4 regions of the Streptomyces luteoverticillatus genome follow, and region 1 is predicted to be linked to each of the others. Evidence: riboswitches for the same ligand, from Rfam matches in the RefSeq annotation. Region 1 holds a riboswitch; each other region holds the start of a gene.
The links. Region 1 has a riboswitch for cobalamin ahead of EKH77_RS21510 (ribonucleoside-diphosphate reductase subunit alpha). Riboswitches for the same ligand answer to the same signal wherever they lie in the genome.
Positions count from the first base shown of each region.

Region 2: it holds a riboswitch for cobalamin, as region 1 does, so the genes downstream of both, EKH77_RS07260 (cobalamin biosynthesis protein) here and EKH77_RS21510 (ribonucleoside-diphosphate reductase subunit alpha) in region 1, are expected to answer to the same signal.
Region 3: it holds a riboswitch for cobalamin, as region 1 does, so the genes downstream of both, cobN (cobaltochelatase subunit CobN) here and EKH77_RS21510 (ribonucleoside-diphosphate reductase subunit alpha) in region 1, are expected to answer to the same signal.
Region 4: it holds a riboswitch for cobalamin, as region 1 does, so the genes downstream of both, EKH77_RS27685 (HoxN/HupN/NixA family nickel/cobalt transporter) here and EKH77_RS21510 (ribonucleoside-diphosphate reductase subunit alpha) in region 1, are expected to answer to the same signal.

Region 1 covers NZ_CP034587.1:4,807,838-4,812,022, reverse strand. The annotation lists gene mctP (monocarboxylate uptake permease MctP) at 1-1,497, shown strand, start outside; cobalamin riboswitch at 1,678-1,804, shown strand; gene EKH77_RS21510 (ribonucleoside-diphosphate reductase subunit alpha) at 1,963-4,185, shown strand, end outside.
Region 2 covers NZ_CP034587.1:1,729,620-1,733,804, reverse strand. The annotation lists gene EKH77_RS07265 (cobyric acid synthase) at 1-841, opposite strand, end outside; gene EKH77_RS07260 (cobalamin biosynthesis protein) at 838-1,800, opposite strand; cobalamin riboswitch at 1,858-1,977, opposite strand; gene amaP (alkaline shock response membrane anchor protein AmaP) at 2,084-2,680, opposite strand; gene EKH77_RS07250 (DUF6286 domain-containing protein) at 2,766-3,377, opposite strand; gene EKH77_RS07245 (Asp23/Gls24 family envelope stress response protein) at 3,374-3,712, opposite strand; gene EKH77_RS07240 (hypothetical protein) at 3,733-3,933, opposite strand; gene EKH77_RS07235 (Asp23/Gls24 family envelope stress response protein) at 3,944-4,185, opposite strand, start outside.
Region 3 covers NZ_CP034587.1:6,204,502-6,208,686, reverse strand. The annotation lists gene cobN (cobaltochelatase subunit CobN) at 1-2,349, opposite strand, end outside; cobalamin riboswitch at 2,383-2,514, opposite strand; gene cobG (precorrin-3B synthase) at 2,607-3,938, shown strand; gene EKH77_RS27600 (precorrin-8X methylmutase) at 3,981-4,185, shown strand, end outside.
Region 4 covers NZ_CP034587.1:6,226,094-6,230,278, forward strand. The annotation lists gene EKH77_RS27675 (YIP1 family protein) at 1-143, opposite strand, end outside; gene EKH77_RS27680 (APC family permease) at 216-1,847, opposite strand; cobalamin riboswitch at 1,997-2,207, shown strand; gene EKH77_RS27685 (HoxN/HupN/NixA family nickel/cobalt transporter) at 2,239-3,393, shown strand; gene EKH77_RS27690 (hypothetical protein) at 3,347-3,559, opposite strand; gene EKH77_RS27695 (sensor histidine kinase) at 3,720-4,185, opposite strand, start outside.

The DNA.
Region 1 (4,185 bases):
GGCCGGTCCTTCGGCACCTGGGTCACCTGGTTCCTGCTGGGCGGGGACCTCTACACCGCCTATACGTTCGTGGCGGTGCCGGCGGCGATCTACGCGGCGGGCGCGGCCGGCTTCTTCGCCGTGCCGTACACGATCATCACCTATCCGCTGGTCTTCACCTTCCTGCCCCGCCTGTGGTCGGTGGCACACAAGCACGGCTATGTGACGTCGTCGGACTTCGTCCGGGGCCGGTTCGGCTCCCGGGGCCTCTCCCTCGCCCTCGCGGTGACCGGGATCCTGGCCACCATGCCGTACATCGCGCTGCAACTGGTCGGCATCCAGGCGGTGCTCGACGTCATGGGCGTGGGCGGCGGCGAGAACGCCAACTGGTTCGTCAAGGACCTGCCGCTCCTCATCGCCTTCGGCGTGCTCGCGGCCTACACCTACTCCTCCGGGCTGCGCGCCCCCGCGCTGATCGCCTTCGTCAAGGACGCGCTGATCTACATCGTGATCATCGTGGCGATCATCTACATACCGATCAAACTGGGCGGCTTCGAGAGCATCTTCAGCAAGGCCGGCGCGGCGTTCGCGGCCGAGAATCCCGCAACGGGCAAACCACGTGGTTCGCTGGTGCCGGGGGCGGACGCCCAGTGGTCGTACGCGACGCTGGCGCTCGGCTCGGCGATGGCGCTCTTCCTCTATCCGCACTCGGTGACGGCGGTCCTCTCCAGCAGGAGCCGCAATGTCATCCGCCGGAACACCACCATCCTTCCCCTCTACTCCCTGATGCTGGGCCTGCTGGCGATGCTCGGCTTCATGGCCATCGCCGCCGGGGTGAAGGTGAAGAACGGCCAGCTGGCGATCCCCCAGCTGTTCGAGGACATGTTCCCGGACTGGTTCACCGGCGTGGCCTTCGCCGCGATCGGCATCGGCGCCCTCGTGCCGGCGGCCATCATGTCGATCGCCGCCGCAAATCTCTTCACCCGCAACATCTACAAGGACTTCCTCAAACCGGACGCCTCACCCGAACACGAGGCGAAGGTGTCCAAGCTCGCGTCCCTGCTGGTCAAGGTCGGCGCGCTCGTTTTCGTCCTCACCCTGGACAAAACGGTCGCCATCAATTTCCAGCTGCTCGGCGGGATCTGGATCCTCCAGACCGTGCCCGCGCTCGTCGGCGGTCTCTTCACCCGCTGGCCCCACCGCTGGGCGCTGCTCGCGGGCTGGGCGGTCGGCATGACGTACGGGACGTGGCGGGCGTACGCCACACCGAGCGCCACCCAGGATCACTTCGGGAACACCAACCTCATCCCCCTCATCGGCGAAAAGGGCTATATCGGGCTCACCGCCTTTGTCCTCAACGTGATCGTCGTCATCGTCGCGACCTTCGCCCTCAGGGCGCTGAAGGCGCCCGACGGCGTGGACCTGACCCGGCCCTCGGACTACACGGCCGACGCCGGTGACCCGGGCGTCCGCGCGGAGCTCCCGCCGGCCACCGCAGGGGCCCCCGGCGGCCACTGATCCGCCGCTCCCGGGACCACCGCCCGGGGCCCCTCCGGAGGGCCGCCACATCCCCGTCCAGGGGGCGTGGCGGCCCTCTTCTCTTGCCCTGCCAGGGACGCCCGTTAGCACATTCCGCGACCGCTTCATGACGCGACGACACAACATGTGGGGGCGCGTGCGAGGCCCGGCACTAGATGTATGCTCGTCTCCGCTGTCGTCGCAGGGGAATCCGGTGGAAATCCGGAACTGTCCCGCAACGGTGTATGTGTGCGCATATACCCAGCGCACCTGAAGTCCGACGACCTGCCGACAGCGCGCCCACCACCGAGCCTGCCCCGGCTCGGCCATGGGCGTTGAATTCGTCCGGGCCTCGCGGGTTGGGCCGATGGACGCCTACGAGGCATGCCCTGGTGCAAGAGGCATGCGCGTGCGCGCTCATCGCTCTCCCGCCCGGCCCACCCAGCCGAGCGAGGGAGAGCCTCAGTGACCATCGCGCCCGCAGATCCGGCTTCAGCACCGGTCTCAGCGAACGCGGAAGCGACCGGCGGCCCCGGGACCGCGCTCCTGCGCACCCTGACCGACCTCACCGCCGACCTTCCGGCCACCGACCCGGGCAAGGTCGCCGCCGCCGCGCTGCGCGGCCGCAGCGCCGCCGCGGACGACGCCGAGCTGCGCTCCCTCGCCACCGAGGCCGCCGCCGGCCTCATCGCCGAGGAGCCCGAGTACTCCAGGCTCGCCGCGCGCCTGCTCACCCTGGCCATCGCCGACGAGGCGGCCGGCCAGGGCGCGACCTCCTTCTCCGCCTCCGTCGAGGTGGGGCACCGCGAGGGCCTCATCGCCGACGAGACGGCCGCCTTCGTACGCACCCACGCCGCGCGCCTGGACGCCCTCGTCGAGGCCGCCCTCGCCGACGGCGCGGACGACCGCTTCGGCTACTTCGGCCTGCGCACCCTGCACAGCCGCTACCTGCTGCGCCACCCGATCCACCGCGACGTGATCGAGACCCCGCAGCACTTCCTGCTGCGCGTCGCCTGCGGCCTCGCCGAGGACCACTCCGAGCGGGCCCTGGACGACGTCGCGGAGCTCTACCGGCTGACGAGCACCCTCTCGTACCTGCCGTCCTCCCCGACGCTGTTCAACTCCGGCACCCGCCACCCGCAGATGTCGTCCTGCTACCTGCTGGACTCCCCGCTGGACGAGCTGGACTCCATCTACGACCGCTACCACCAGGTGGCGCGTCTGTCGAAGCACGCGGGCGGCATCGGCCTGTCGTACTCGCGCATCCGCTCGCGCGGCTCGCTGATCCGGGGCACCAACGGTCACTCCAACGGCATCGTGCCGTTCCTGCGCACCCTCGACGCCTCCGTCGCCGCCGTCAACCAGGGCGGCCGCCGCAAGGGCGCGGCCTGTGTCTACCTGGAGACCTGGCACGCCGACATCGAGGAGTTCCTGGAGCTCCGCGACAACACCGGTGAGGAGGCCCGCCGCACCCACAACCTCAACATCGCGCACTGGATCCCGGACGAGTTCATGCGCCGCGTCGAGACGGACGCGGACTGGTCGCTCTTCTCCCCCGCCGACACCCCGGACCTGGTCGACCTCTACGGCGACGAGTTCGACGCCGCGTACCGCGCGTACGAGGCGGCCGGCAAGGCCGTCAAGACCATCCCGGCGCGCGTGCTCTACGCCCGGATGATGCGCACCCTCGCGCAGACCGGCAACGGCTGGATGACGTTCAAGGACGCCGCCAACCGCACGGCCAACCAGACGGCCGAGAAGGGCGCCGTCGTCCACTCCTCGAACCTCTGCACCGAGATCCTCGAGGTCACGAACGACGGCGAGACCGCGGTCTGCAACCTGGGCTCGGTCAACCTCGCCCAGCACCTCGGCGCCGACGGCGAGATGGACTGGGAGAAGCTCGACCGTACGGTCCGTACGGCCGTCACCTTCCTCGACCGCGTCGTGGACATCAACTTCTACCCGACCGAGCAGGCCGGCAGCTCCAACAGCCGCTGGCGCCCGGTGGGCCTGGGCCTGATGGGCCTCCAGGACGTCTTCTTCCGCCTGCGCCTGGCCTTCGACTCGGCCGAGGCGACGGCCCTGTCCACCAAGATCTCCGAGCGGATCATGCTCGCGGCGTACGAGGCCTCCGCCGACCTCGCCGAGCGCCACGGCCCGCACCCGGCCTGGGAGGCCACCCGCACCGCCCGCGGCGTGCTCCACCCGGACCACTACCCCAACGCCGTCTCCGCGTGGGAGGACCGCTGGGAGGCGCTGCGCGCCCGCATCGCCGCGGTCGGCATGCGCAACTCGCTGCTGCTCGCCATCGCCCCGACGGCGACCATCGCCTCCATCGCCGGCGTCTACGAGTGCATCGAGCCGCAGGTCTCCAACCTGTTCAAGCGCGAGACGCTCTCGGGTGAGTTCCTGCAGGTCAACACCTACCTGGTCGAGGACCTCAAGAAGCTCGGCGTGTGGGACCGCGCCACCCGCGAGGCCATGACCGAGGCCAACGGCTCGATCCAGGACATGAAGTGGATCCCGCAGGACGTCCGCGACCTGTACCGCACGGCCTGGGAGATCCCGCAGCGCGCCCTGATCGACATGGCCGCGGCCCGTACGCCGTACCTGGACCAGAGCCAGTCGCTGAACCTGTTCATGGCGTCGCCCACCATCGGCAAGCTCAGCTCGATGTACGCGTACGCC
Region 2 (4,185 bases), 3.1 Mb from region 1:
ACACGGCGACCCGCAGGACGTCCGCGCCGTGCGGCGGGGCGACCACGGACTCGCGGACCGCGCCGCGCAGGGACACGCGCAGGCCGTCCTCCTCGTCGATGCCCAGGCCGTGGGCGAACGGCAGCACGCCGAACGTCCGCCGGCCCGTCAGGTCGCGCAGCATCTCCAGGCCCGGCTCCAGCAGGCTCACGTCGCCCCGGAACTTGTTGACCACGTAACCCGCTATCAGCTCCTGGTCCTCGGGGGAGAGCAGCGCTGTCGTACCGAAGAAGGAGGCGAAGACACCGCCCCGGTCGATGTCGCCGACGACGACCACGGGCAGGCGCGCGGCGCGGGCGATGCCCATGTTGACGATGTCGGAGCGGCGCAGGTTGATCTCGGCGGGGCTGCCGGCGCCCTCGCAGATCACGGCGTCGTGGGTGCGCCGCAGCTCGGCCAGGCACTCCGTCACCGTGCCGAACAACTGCTCCTGGCGCCCCGCGTGGTAGCCCCGGGCGCTGAGCTCGCCCACCGGCTTGCCCATGAGGACGACCTGGCTGCTGCGGTCGCCGCCGGGCTTGAGCAGCACCGGGTTCATGAGCGCGCTCGGCTCGACGCGGGCGGCGGCGGCCTGCATGGCCTGCGCGCGCCCTATCTCCGCGCCGTCGCGCGTCACGAACGAGTTGAGGGACATGTTCTGCGCCTTGAACGGCGCGACCTTGACCCCCTTGCGGACCAGCCAGCGGCAGATGCCGGCCGTGACCACGCTCTTGCCCGCGTCCGAGGTGGTCCCGGCCACCAGCAGGCCCCCGCCCGGCGGGCCCGTGCGCCCGCTCCTGTCGGCTGTCACCGAGACTGTCACCGATTCCTCCCCGCGTTCCTGAACAGGCTGCCCACCGTACGAGCCGAAACCGCCGCCCCCAGGGCCAGCAGCGACACCCGGCGCGAGAGCCGGACCGCGCGCTCGATGTCCGCCGTCCGCACCGGACGGTTCTCCTCGCCCAGCACCGGGCGGTGCTCGACGCGTCCCGCGTAGGCGAGGGTGCCGCCCAGCCGCACGCCCAGGGCCCCGGCGAAGGCGGCCTCGACCGGCCCGGCGTTGGGGCTGGGGTGGCGGGAGGCGTCGCGCCGGGCCACGCGCAGCGCGCCGCGCGGGTCGGGCCCGGCGAGGACCGTGAGCGCGGCGGTCAGCCGGGCGCCCGGCCAGCCGACGACGTCGTCGAGCCGGGCCGACGCCCAGCCGAACCGCCGGAGCCGGGGCGACTTGTGACCCACCATGGCGTCCAGGGTGTTGACCGCCCGGAAGCCCACGAGTCCGGGCACGCCCCCCAGGGCGCCCCAGACGAGGGCGCCCACGACGGCGTCGGAGGTGTTCTCGGCGACGGACTCCACCACGGCCCGGGCGATCGCTTGCGCGTCCAGCGCCTGCGGGTCGCGGCCGCACAGGTGCGGCAGCCGCTCCCGGGCGACCTCCACGTCCCCGGCGGCCAGCGCGCCGCCGATGGCCCGGGCCTCCCGGCCCAGGGACGTGCCGCCCAGGACGGACCACGTGGCGGCGGCGGTCAGCGCGATCTCGGCCGCGCGGTGGCGTCGCGCGGCGCGGGCCAGCAGCCCGGCCCCGGCGACCGCGCCTCCGGCGCAGACCAGGGTGTGGAGCGTGCCGTAGCCCCGGTGGTCGCGCCACAGCCGGCGCTCGATGGACTGCGCGGCCCGTCCGAACGCGGCGACGGGATGGCCGCGGCGGGGGTCGCCGAGGAGCAGATCGCAGGCGAAGCCGAGGGCGGCGCCGTACGCGAAGGAGAAGCGATCGCGGCCGGGCATGGCGAAGCGGTGTCCTCACTCAGGGTCCGCGCCCTGGCTCGACGTGACGGCGACCAGAGTCTCCTGGCTCCCGGATCCGCGCCGCCCCCGGCCTTCCGGCTCGCGCCGTGGCCATCGAATGGGGGGACACTCCCCGGTGACAGTGGCGGGACCGCGCCGGATTCGCACCGGCTTCCTCTGCTGTCGCCGTTTGGCTCCGGAAGTCCACCACGCGGCGGGAAGGGGCGTCAACTCGCCCTGACCTGCGCCCCGGCCGTCGCCACGGGGGAGGGGCGGCGCCCCGTCACCCCACCCGTTCCGCCCGGTGCCGCACGGCCCGCAGCCGCACCTCCGCCGGGAGGCGCGTCAGCCCGGCCGACATCCGCGCGTGGCGCAGGACTTCCTCGCACAGTCGCGCCAACGCCACCCCCGGTGCCCCGCGCGCCCCCAGTGTCAGGACGATCCGTGCCCGGGGCGCCGTCCGTCGTCCCGACAGCGCGACGGCCGCCCGTTCCACCCCCGGCAGCTCCTCGGCCTCCGCCTCCATCACCTCCTCCAGCGCCCGCCCCCGCACCGACGCCACCTCTCCGCCGCCGCTGTGGACCACCACCTCGCGCAGCCGGCCCCTGCGAGCCTGGGCCGCGAGCCACCACGCGGACAGCAGGACGACGACGGCCAGGGCGGCGATGACCACCGGCCACCACCAGCCCCTGGCGCGCCACCTCCGCAGGTCCGTGCCGGGCAGCAGCACGTCGTCCGGGCCGGCGAACGGCCAGGCCGACGGCAGCTCGAAGCCCCAGCGGCGCGGCAGGTCCAGCGCGCCGATCAGCACGGCGGCGCCGAGCGCCACCAGCAGCGCCCCGGCGAGCCCGGTCAGCAGCCGGTTGACGGTCCTCAGCATCGCGAGAACCGCCCCGAGCACTGTGAAAACGACCCCGGGCACCGTGAGGACCGCCCCGGGCACCGCTCGAACCACCCCACCCCGGTCACCTCTTCGCCGGGCGTCGTACGTGCACGGACAGGGACGGCTCCCGGGCGAGCCCCAACTCCCGGACGCCCTCCGCCAGTACGGTGTTCACATCCGTCCGCACCTCGTCCAGGTCCCGGAAGTGGGAGCGGGCCCGGGCGCGGACCACACGCCGGCCCACGTCGACGCGGACGGCCTGGACACCGGAGACCTCCATCACCCGGTCGCGCAGCATCAGGGCCGCCGCCCCGCGCTCCAGCCCGGCCCGGACCCCGTCGTCGCCTGTGCCGTCCGCGCGGCGCATCGGCAGCACTCCGCGCAGGCCCGGGGTGAGGGCGAGGACGAGCAGCCAGCAGCCGGCGAGAACGACCACCACCGCGCCGGCGACCACCAGCCCGTCGCCGAGGTGACGGGTCGCCAGCTCATGGGCGAGGCGCCGGCGCCAGGCCATGGCGGGGCGGCCGGCGCGGACGGCGGCGACGTCGTAGAGGAAGAACCCGGCGACGGTCAGGGTCACCGCCGCGACCAGCGCGGCGGGCAGCCTGCGCGGGGACCGGAAGCGGGGGACACGACCGCCCGCGACGACCGGGGGAGCCCCGGCCGTCTTCTCCAGTGACACGGGACCGCTCATCGCACCCGCACCCCCGACAGCCGGCCGGTGTGCGCGGAGTGCAGCCGCTCTACCGTGATCAGCACCTCGGGCACCTCCATGCCCGTCAGTTCCCCGACGCGCTGGGCGATCCGCTCGCGCACGGCGCGGCAGCGGGCGCCGATGTCGGCGGGGTAGTCCAGCTCCACGAGGACCCGCACCCGGGCGGAGCCGTCATGGACGACGACGCTGGCGCGCGGGGGCGCGTGGTCCTCGGCGGGGGCCGTGGCGCCCAGCGCCTCCAGGGCCGCCCTGGAGGCGATCTTCGCGACGACACGGTCGGCGATCCGGGTGGCCCCGCGCTCGGCGGGCACCACCGCGCGTCCTCCCCCACGCCCTACCTCCCGCGCCGGTCGCGGTCGCGCGGACGCAGCAACCGGGAGAACTCGCCCGGCTCCACATCGCCGTCCAGGAGCCGCCCGCCCACGAAGCCCACGATGCCCAGCGCCGCGACCAGCAGAAAGGCGCCGAACCCCCCGAAGTAGCCGGCGAATCCGAGAGCCATGCCGGCGATCATGCCGGCCACGGCCATGCTCATCACGCGCTCCTCACTGGAGCCTGGGCTCCGGCTCTTCCTCTTCCTCGTCCGGCAGCTTGACGTCGGTCACGGCGATGTTGACCTCGACGACCTCCAGGCCCGCCATCCGTTCCACCGCCGAGATGACGTTTTCCCGCACCGCGTGGGCGACATCCGCGATGGCGACGCCGTACACCACGACGATCTCCAGATCGAGGGCCGTCTGGACCTCGCCGACCTCCGCCTTCACCCCCCGGGCGACGGACCGTCCGC
Region 3 (4,185 bases), 1.4 Mb from region 1:
GAGGACAGCCGAGACGGGATCGGTGCCCGGCACCGTGGGTTGTGCCCACCCTCCCCCAAGCTCTCGGCTTCGCTCGAGCAGGGGGGACCCCCATCGCCCTGCGGGACGATTGCCCACAATGGTCGGGATGGCGGCCGGGTTCCAGTCCGCCGCCTCCATCGCCTCGATCAGCGCGCGGGCCTCCGCCTCCGCCTCGTCCGCCGTTGTGCGCGTCGCCGCCGACTCGTCCAGGCCCAGGGCCTCGCGGAGGCCCGGGAGGGCCGTCGTGCCGCCCCAGATCTGGCGGGCGCGGAGGATCGACAGGACGAGGTTGACCCGCGCCTCACCCGTGGGCGCGCCGCCCAGGACGTGGAGGCCGTCGCGGATCTGGGCGTCCTTCACCTCGCAGAGCCAGCCGTCGACGTGCAGGAGGAAGTCGTCGAAGCCGTCGTCGTCCGGGCGCTCCTCCATGCCCAGGTCGTGGTCGAGCCGGGCGGCCTGGATGAGCGTCCAGATCTGGGCGCGGATCGCGGGGAGCTTGGCCGGGTCCATCGAGGAGATCTGCGCGTGCTCGTCGAGGAGCTGCTCCAGGCGCGCGATGTCGCCGTAGGAGTCGGCGCGGGCCATGGGCGGCACGAGGTGGTCGACGAGCGTGGCGTGGGCGCGGCGCTTGGCCTGGGTGCCCTCGCCGGGGTCGTTGACGAGGAACGGGTAGACCAGCGGCAGGTCGCCGAGGGCCGCGTCGGGGCCGCAGGCGGCGGACAGGCCGGCGTTCTTGCCGGGCAGCCACTCCAGGTTGCCGTGCTTGCCCAGGTGGACCATCGCGTCGGCGCCGAAGCCGCCGTCCTCACGGGAGGCGGCGATCCAGCGGTAGGCGGCGAGGTAGTGGTGCGAGGGCGGCAGGTCGGGGTCGTGGTAGATGGCGATGGGGTTCTCGCCGAAGCCGCGCGGCGGCTGGATGAGGATCAGCAGGTTGCCGCGGCGCAGGGCGGCGAGGACGATGTCGCCCTCGGGGTTGCGGCTGCGGTCGACGAACATCTCACCGGGCGCCGGGCCCCAGTGCTCCTCGACGGCCTCGCGCAGCTCGGCGGGGAGCCGCTCGTACCAGCGCTTGTAGTCGGCGGCCGGGATGCGGACGGGGTTGCGGGCCAGCTGCTCCTCCGTCAGCCAGTCCTGGTCGTGGCCGCCCGCCTCGATGAGGGCGTAGATGAGCTCGTCGCCGTCGCCGGACGCGAGACCCGGCACCTCCTCGTCGCCGAAGTCGTAGCCCTCCTCGCGCAGCCGGCGCAGCAGGGCGACGGCACTGGCGGGGGTGTCGAGGCCGACGGCGTTGCCGATGCGGGAGTGCTTGGTGGGGTACGCGGAGAGGACGAGGGCCAGCCGCTTCTCGGCGGCGGGGATGTGGCGGAGGCGGGCGTGGCGCACGGCGATGCCCGCGACGCGGGCGGCGCGCTCGGGGTCGGGGACGTAGGCGGGCAGGCCGTCCGCGTCGATCTCCTTGAAGGAGAAGGGGACGGTGATGATGCGGCCGTCGAACTCGGGCACGGCGACCTGGGTGGCGGAGTCGAGCGGGGAGAGCCCCTCGTCGTTCTCCGCCCATGCCTCCCGGGAGCCGGTCAGGCAGAGGGCCTGGAGGATGGGCACGTCGAGGGCGGCGAGCGCGCCGGCGTCCCAGGACTCGTCGTCGCCTCCGGCGGAGGCGTCGGCGGGCCGGGTGCCGCCGGCGGCGAGGACGGTGGTGACGATGGCGTCGGCGCCGCGCAGGGCGTCGATCAGCTCGGGCTCAGGGGCGCGCAGCGAGGCCACGTAGAGGGGGAGGGCGCGGCCGCCGGCCCGCTCGATCTGCTCGCACAGGGCCTCGACGAAGGCGGTGTTGCCACTCATGTGGTGGGCGCGGTAGTAGAGCACGGCGATGACGGGCCCGAACAGACCGCGTGATTCCCGCTCCAGCGCGCCCCACGCGGGGGCGGCGGCCGGCGGCTCGAAGCCGTGGCCGGTGAGCAGCACGGTGTCGGAGAGGAAGCGGGCCAGCTGCTCTAGGTTGGCGGGGCCGCCGTGGGCGAGGTAGGCGTGGGCCTCGGCGGCGATGCCGACGGGGACGGTGGACGCCTCCATCAGCTGGGCGTCGGGGGCCTGTTCGCCGGTGAGGACGACGACGGGACGCGGGCCGGCCAGCAGCTGGTCGAGCCCCTCCTCCCAGGCGCGCAGCCCGCCGAGGAGGCGCACGACGACAAGGTCGGTGCCGTCCAGCAGGTCCGGGAGGTCGTCGAGGGCGAGCCGGGCGGGGTTGGCGAGCCGGTACGGGACCGGGCCGCCGGCCGCTCGGGCGCTGAGCAGGTCGGTGTCGGACGTCGACAGAAGCAGGATCACGGCATGCCTTCCTCGGGGTCCGCGCCCCGGGCGGTGGGAGGACGGCAGGAGTTCCTGACTCACCGCGGCAGCGCGCTCGCGCTGCCGGGCACACAGTGGCGGGACCGTGCCGGGATCACACCGGCTTCCTCCCCTGTCGCCGTCGCTGGCGAGAGTCATAGTAGCCAGGACGTTCCTTCCGGGGGCTCTGCCCCCGGACCCCCGCTCCTCAAACGCCGGAGGGGCCGACTTCGTCCCCCGTCGGTATGCTCGCCGCCATGTCCACTCCCCCCGAATCCCCTGGTCGCGAACGCGGCGACGCCTGCCCCGGCGCGCTGCGGCTGCACGCCGCGGACGACGGGGCACTGGCCCGCGTGCGCCTGCCCGGCGGGCTCCTGACGGCGCGTCAAGCCGACGTACTCGCCGATCTCGCCGACGACTTGTCCGACGGCCACCTCGACCTCACCTCCCGCGGCAACGTCCAGCTGCGCGCCCTCCCCGACGGCTGCGGCACCGCCCTGGGCACCCGGTTGCGCGAGGCCGGGCTGCTGCCCTCCGACCGGCACGACCGCATCCGGAACGTCGCGGCTTCCCCCCTGTCCGGCCTGGACGGAAAGGGCTTCGCGGACATTCGGCCCTGGGTTCGGGAACTCGACGGCCTGCTCTGCTCGTCGGACGACCTCACGAACCTCTCGGGCCGTTTCCTCTTCGGACTCGACGACGGCCGGGGCGACATCGCCGCCCTCGCACCCGATGTGACATTGATCGCAACCGAGGGCGGCCACCAGGCCCTCCTCTCCTTCGGCACCGGCCCCGACGCCCTGCGCGTCGCCGTCGAGGACGCGCCGCGCGTGGCGGTTCTGGCGGCCCGTGAGTTCCTGGCGGCGCTGCGCGAGAACGGCGGCAAGGCGTGGCGCGTCCGCGAGCTGGCCCCCGCGCTGCGGCCGCGCCCGGAGCGGCTCGCGGACCGGCTGGCGGCGGCCGGCATCGGCTCCGCGCCCGTGCCGCGCGCCACGCTCCCCCTCGGTGCCCCGGCCGCCCCCGGCGCGGTGGAGGGTCCCGGAGGGCGGTGGGCCCTGTCGGTGGCCGCGCCCCTGGGCCGGCTGACCTCCGCCCAGTGGCGGCTCCTCGCCCGTACGGCCGGTCAGGACGGTGCCGGCGAACTCCGGGTGACGCCCTGGCGCGGCGTCGTCGTCCCGGGGCTCACCGCCCCGGTGGCCGCCGCGCGCCTCGCCGGGCTCGGGGACGCGGGGCTGGTCGTCTCCGCCGCCTCCCCGTGGCACGGCGCGGGCGCCTGCACCGGCCGGCCGGGGTGCGTCAAGTCCCTCGCGGATGTACGGGCCGACGCGACCGCCTCCCTGGAGGCCGCGCGCCCTGGCGGGCCCGGGACGCTGCCCGTGTACTGGTCCGGGTGCGAGCGGCGCTGCGGCCACCCCGGCGGCCGGTGGGTCGACGTCCTGGCGACCGGCGACGGCTACCGGGTCGCCGTGCGGCACGGGGCGGAAGAGGCGACGGTCGCCGTGACCGCCCCCGCCGGCCTGGCGGAGGCCGTGACGGCGGCACGGAACCCACCCCCCACGACGACGCCGGCCGACGGCCCGCGCGGCTGAGCGCACCGCGGCGGCGACCAACCCCACGCAGAACCCAGCGACATGCATCACCCAGCGAGCGAGGGCACAGTGTTCGACTACGACAAGGACGGCGCGTCCATCTACCGCCAGTCCTTCGCCACCATCCGCGCCGAGGCGGACCTCGGCGGGCTGCCGCCCGACGTCGGCCGGGTCGCGGTCCGCATGATCCACGCCTGCGGCATGACCGACCTGGTCCGGGACCTCGCGTACTCGCCGGGGGTCGTGG
Region 4 (4,185 bases), 1.4 Mb from region 1:
GCCGCTCCCCAGACGCTCCGGTCCCGCGCCTCGTCGAGGACCTCGACGGGCCGGTACCAGAGCCCGAATATGAGGCGGTGCCAGAGCAGCTTGCGCTGCTGGGCATCGGGGGCGCGTGGGGGAGGGGCAGTGGTCACAGGCATGGGTGCCGTTTTATCACCGTTCGGCCGGACCGCAGGAGTCCGGGCGGCCCGGCCGCTGGAGCCGACGCTCCGTCAGGCGGGGGTGGGCGCCACGCCTCCGGGGCCCGTGCCGGGGTCTGGACCGGGGTCCGTGCCGGGGTCCGTGCCGGGGTCCGGACCGTCGTCCCCCGCGTCGGTGACAGGGCTGTCGGCGACGGCGGTCGCGGGCTCCGCGAGCTCCTGCGCCGAGGCCCCGCCGGGCAGGTAGTCCTCGCTGATCTCCCGTGGCCCGAACGGCCACACCTTCTCCTTCGCCGCCCACAGCGTGAACGCCACGCACCCGGCGCCCACCCAGGCCAGCGACCACTCGATGGGATGGCGGCCGGGGGAATTGCGGTCCGCGAAGCCGTAGATCACCAGCCAGCCCGCCAGCGCCACCAGGCTCGGCAGCGGGTAGAGCCACATCCGGTACGGGCGCGGCAGCGCCGGCTGCCGGCGCCGCAGCACGGTCACGGCCAGCACCTGCGACAGCGCCTGGAGGATCACCATGACCGCCATCAGCAACTGGATGATCGTCGCCAGGTCGGTGTGACGGCCGATCAGGAAGCCCACGGCCGAGACGACTCCCATCGTCGTCAGCGGCAGCACCGGGAAGCGCAGCCGGGGGTGGAGGGCGCCGAAGCGCCGGAAGAAGACGTTCTCCCGCGCGGCGTCCACGGGGATGCGCGAGCCGCCGAGGAGCCCGGTGAAGACGGACGCGAAGGCCGTGATGAGGATCAGCACGGTGACGACGTCCGCCGCGCCCTTGCCCCAGGTCTGCTCCAGCACCGCCGAGGCCACGGAGGAGCCGGCCGTGGAGTCGGGGTCCAGCATCTCCCGCCAGTCGACGACGCCCAGGGTGCCGATCTGCAGCAGCAGGTAGATGGCCATGATGCCGAGGATCGAGTAGATGATGGACCGCGGCATGGTCCGCCCGGGGTCCTTGATCTCGGCGCCCATGTAGGCGACGGTGCTGTAACCCCCGTAGTCGTAGATGCCGATGGTCAGGCCCGCCGCGAAGCCCAGCCAGAACTGACCGGTCGTGAGGTCGAAGGCGCCCGCCGGGTAGGTGAAGGCCCGGTCCGGGCTGAAGTGGGTGAACGCGGCCACGATGACCAGGACGACGGAGACGATCATCACGCCCCACAGCACGGCGGTGATCCGCGCGATGCTCTCCACCCGCCGCCACAGCAGCCCGACGACCACCACGACGAAGCCCAGGCCCGCCAGATCGCCCTGGGTCTGCGTCATCCCCGGCCAGAGATAGCCCAGGTACTGGACGAACCCGATCACACCCGTGGCCATGGCCAGCGGGATGAAGAGCATCGCCGTCCACACGAACAGGAACGGCACGAGTCTCCCGGTCCGGTACTGGAACGCCTCCCGCAGATAGACGTAACTGCCGCCCGCGCCGGGCATCGCCGCGCCCAGCTCGGCCCACACCAGCCCGTCGGCCAGGGCCAGCACCGCGCCCGCGACGAAGCCGATGACCGCGTGCGGCCCGTTGAAGGAGGCCACCATCAAGGGAATGGTGACGAACGGTCCTATGCCGCACATCTGGCTCATGTTGATGGCGGTGGCCTGGAACAGCCCGATGCGGCGGACGAACGCCGCCCGCTCCTCCGGCACCACCGGCTCCCCCGGTTCCCCGGGCCTCCGCTCGACGTCCCCTGCCGTGTCCGCCATTGGCGCTCAGCCCTCTCGCGTCCGTCCCTGGAGTCTTCCTGCACTCGTACACCGGGCCGACCCGCCCGTCCATCACCTGCGAAGTGTCGGGGCCTTGCTGCGAAGAGATGGCAAGTACCACATTTTTGCCCCGGGGATCGGCCGGGACGTTATGGTTGCCCGGCCGTGGTGTTCGGGAAGACCGGTGAGGCCCTCGTGGGCCGACTCCGGAGCGGCCCTCGCCACTGTGATCGGGGAGTGACCGTCCTCTTCCGCGTGCCCCGGCGCGCGGAGCCACTGGCAGCGTCCGGCTGCCGGGAAGGCGGGACGGTAACGCCATCACCCGTAAGCCAGGAGACCGGCCACGGCATTCTCGAAATGATCCACGAGGTGCTGGAGCGTTCACCCCAAGATGTCCATATCCACACAACCGTCCGCGGAACCGTCCGCGCCCGCCTTCCAGTGGCGCCGCGAGGACACCGTGCGGACCGCCGGCCTGCTGGCCGTCGTCGTCGCCCTCCACGTCGTCGCCTTCGGCGTGCTCTTCCTGCTGGTCGTGCCGAACCACTACACCGTCGGCTCCAAGGTCTTCGGCGTCGGCCTCGGCGTCACCGCCTACACCCTCGGTATGCGGCACGCCTTCGACGCCGACCACATCGCCGCCATCGACAACACCACCCGCAAGCTGATGGCGGACGGGCAGCGCCCGGTCTCCGTCGGCTTCTGGTTCGCCCTCGGCCACTCCAGCGTCGTCGTCCTGCTGACGCTGCTGGTCTCCGGCGGCACCCGGCTGGCCGGGACGCTGATGAACGAGGAGTCCACCACCCATCAGACCCTCGGTGTCGTCGGCACCACGGTCTCCGGCGGCTTCCTCTACCTCATCGCCATCCTCAACCTCATCGCCCTCGCCGGCATCATGAGGGTCTTCCGCGCCATGCGCGAGGGCCGCTACGACGAGGCGGAGCTGGAGAAGCAGCTCGACTCGCGCGGCTTCATGAACCGCGTCCTCGGCCGTTTCACCCGTTCCATCAGCCGCCCCGGCCAGATGTTCCCGCTGGGCTTCCTCTTCGGCCTGGGCTTCGACACGGCCACCGAGGTCACGCTGATGGTCATGGCGGGCAGCGGTGCCGCTGCCGGGCTGCCCTGGTACGCGATCATGTGCCTGCCGCTGCTGTTCGCGGCCGGCATGAGCCTGTTCGACACGCTCGACGGCACGTTCATGAACTTCGCCTACCAGTGGGCGTTCTCCAACCCCGTCAGAAAGGTCTACTACAACCTCACCATCACCGGGCTCTCCATCGCGGTCGCCTTCCTCATCGGCACCATCGAGCTGGTGGGCGTGCTCCACGAGAAGCTCGATCTGGACGACGCGGTCACCGGCTGGATCTCCGGGCTGAACCTCGACAACGTCGGTTTCGTCATCGTCGGACTGTTCGTGCTGGTCTGGGCCCTCGCCCTCGGCTACTGGCGCTTCGCCAAGGTCGAGCAGCGCTGGGCCGCACGGACGGCCGCCGCCGGGGTCACGGGCGCTCACAGCCCTGGTTCGCACACGCCTTCCGGGCGCTGATCACCGGCGGACTGTTCCCGGCCGACTCCTCCCGCACCACCACGAGGGCCGGGCCGCCGCAGGTCAGGCACGTCCGGGTCGAGGGATCCCGCTCCCGCTCGATCGCCGCGGCGATCCTGCGCAGGGGGTCGGCGTCGACATCTGACTCGCCTCCGGTGTCGGACATGGGCCATCCCGCTCCACGGTCGTCGCTGCTCGCTCTCCCGGCGGGTGCATCGTGACGCACGACCCCTGATCACGTCAGCGTGTTGGGCCGTGATCACCCTTCACGGGGTGGCGCGGCCCGACAGGCTGACGCTCAGGGGGCGGGTGTTAGTTCATGTTGTTCATGGGCCGGCTGCCGGGAGCGTCACCTCGAACCGGCAACCGCCGGGCACGTTGTGGACGGACGCCCGGCCCGCGTGGGCCTCGACGATGCCCCGGACGATCGCCAGACCCAGCCCCGCGCCCCCGGGCCGGGTCCGGGCAGCCGAGCCCCGCCAGCCCGTCTCGAAGACCCGGGGCAGATCCTCCTCCGGGATGCCGCCGCAGCCGTCCGTCACCGACACCACCACCGCGTCCGCCTCGCGCCGCGCCGCCACCGCGACCGTGCCGTCGGGCGGGGTCCGCCGGATGGCGTTCACCAGGAGATTCCCCAGGACCCGGGTCATCTCCTTGCCGTCCACCTCCACCGGCACGGCGGCCACGCCGTCCCCGTCCCCGTCTCCTTCCCCGACCAGCTTCACCCCCTGCTCGCGCGCCAGCGGCCCGGCGCCCGCCAGGGCCTCGTCCACCAGGTCGTACACCGACATC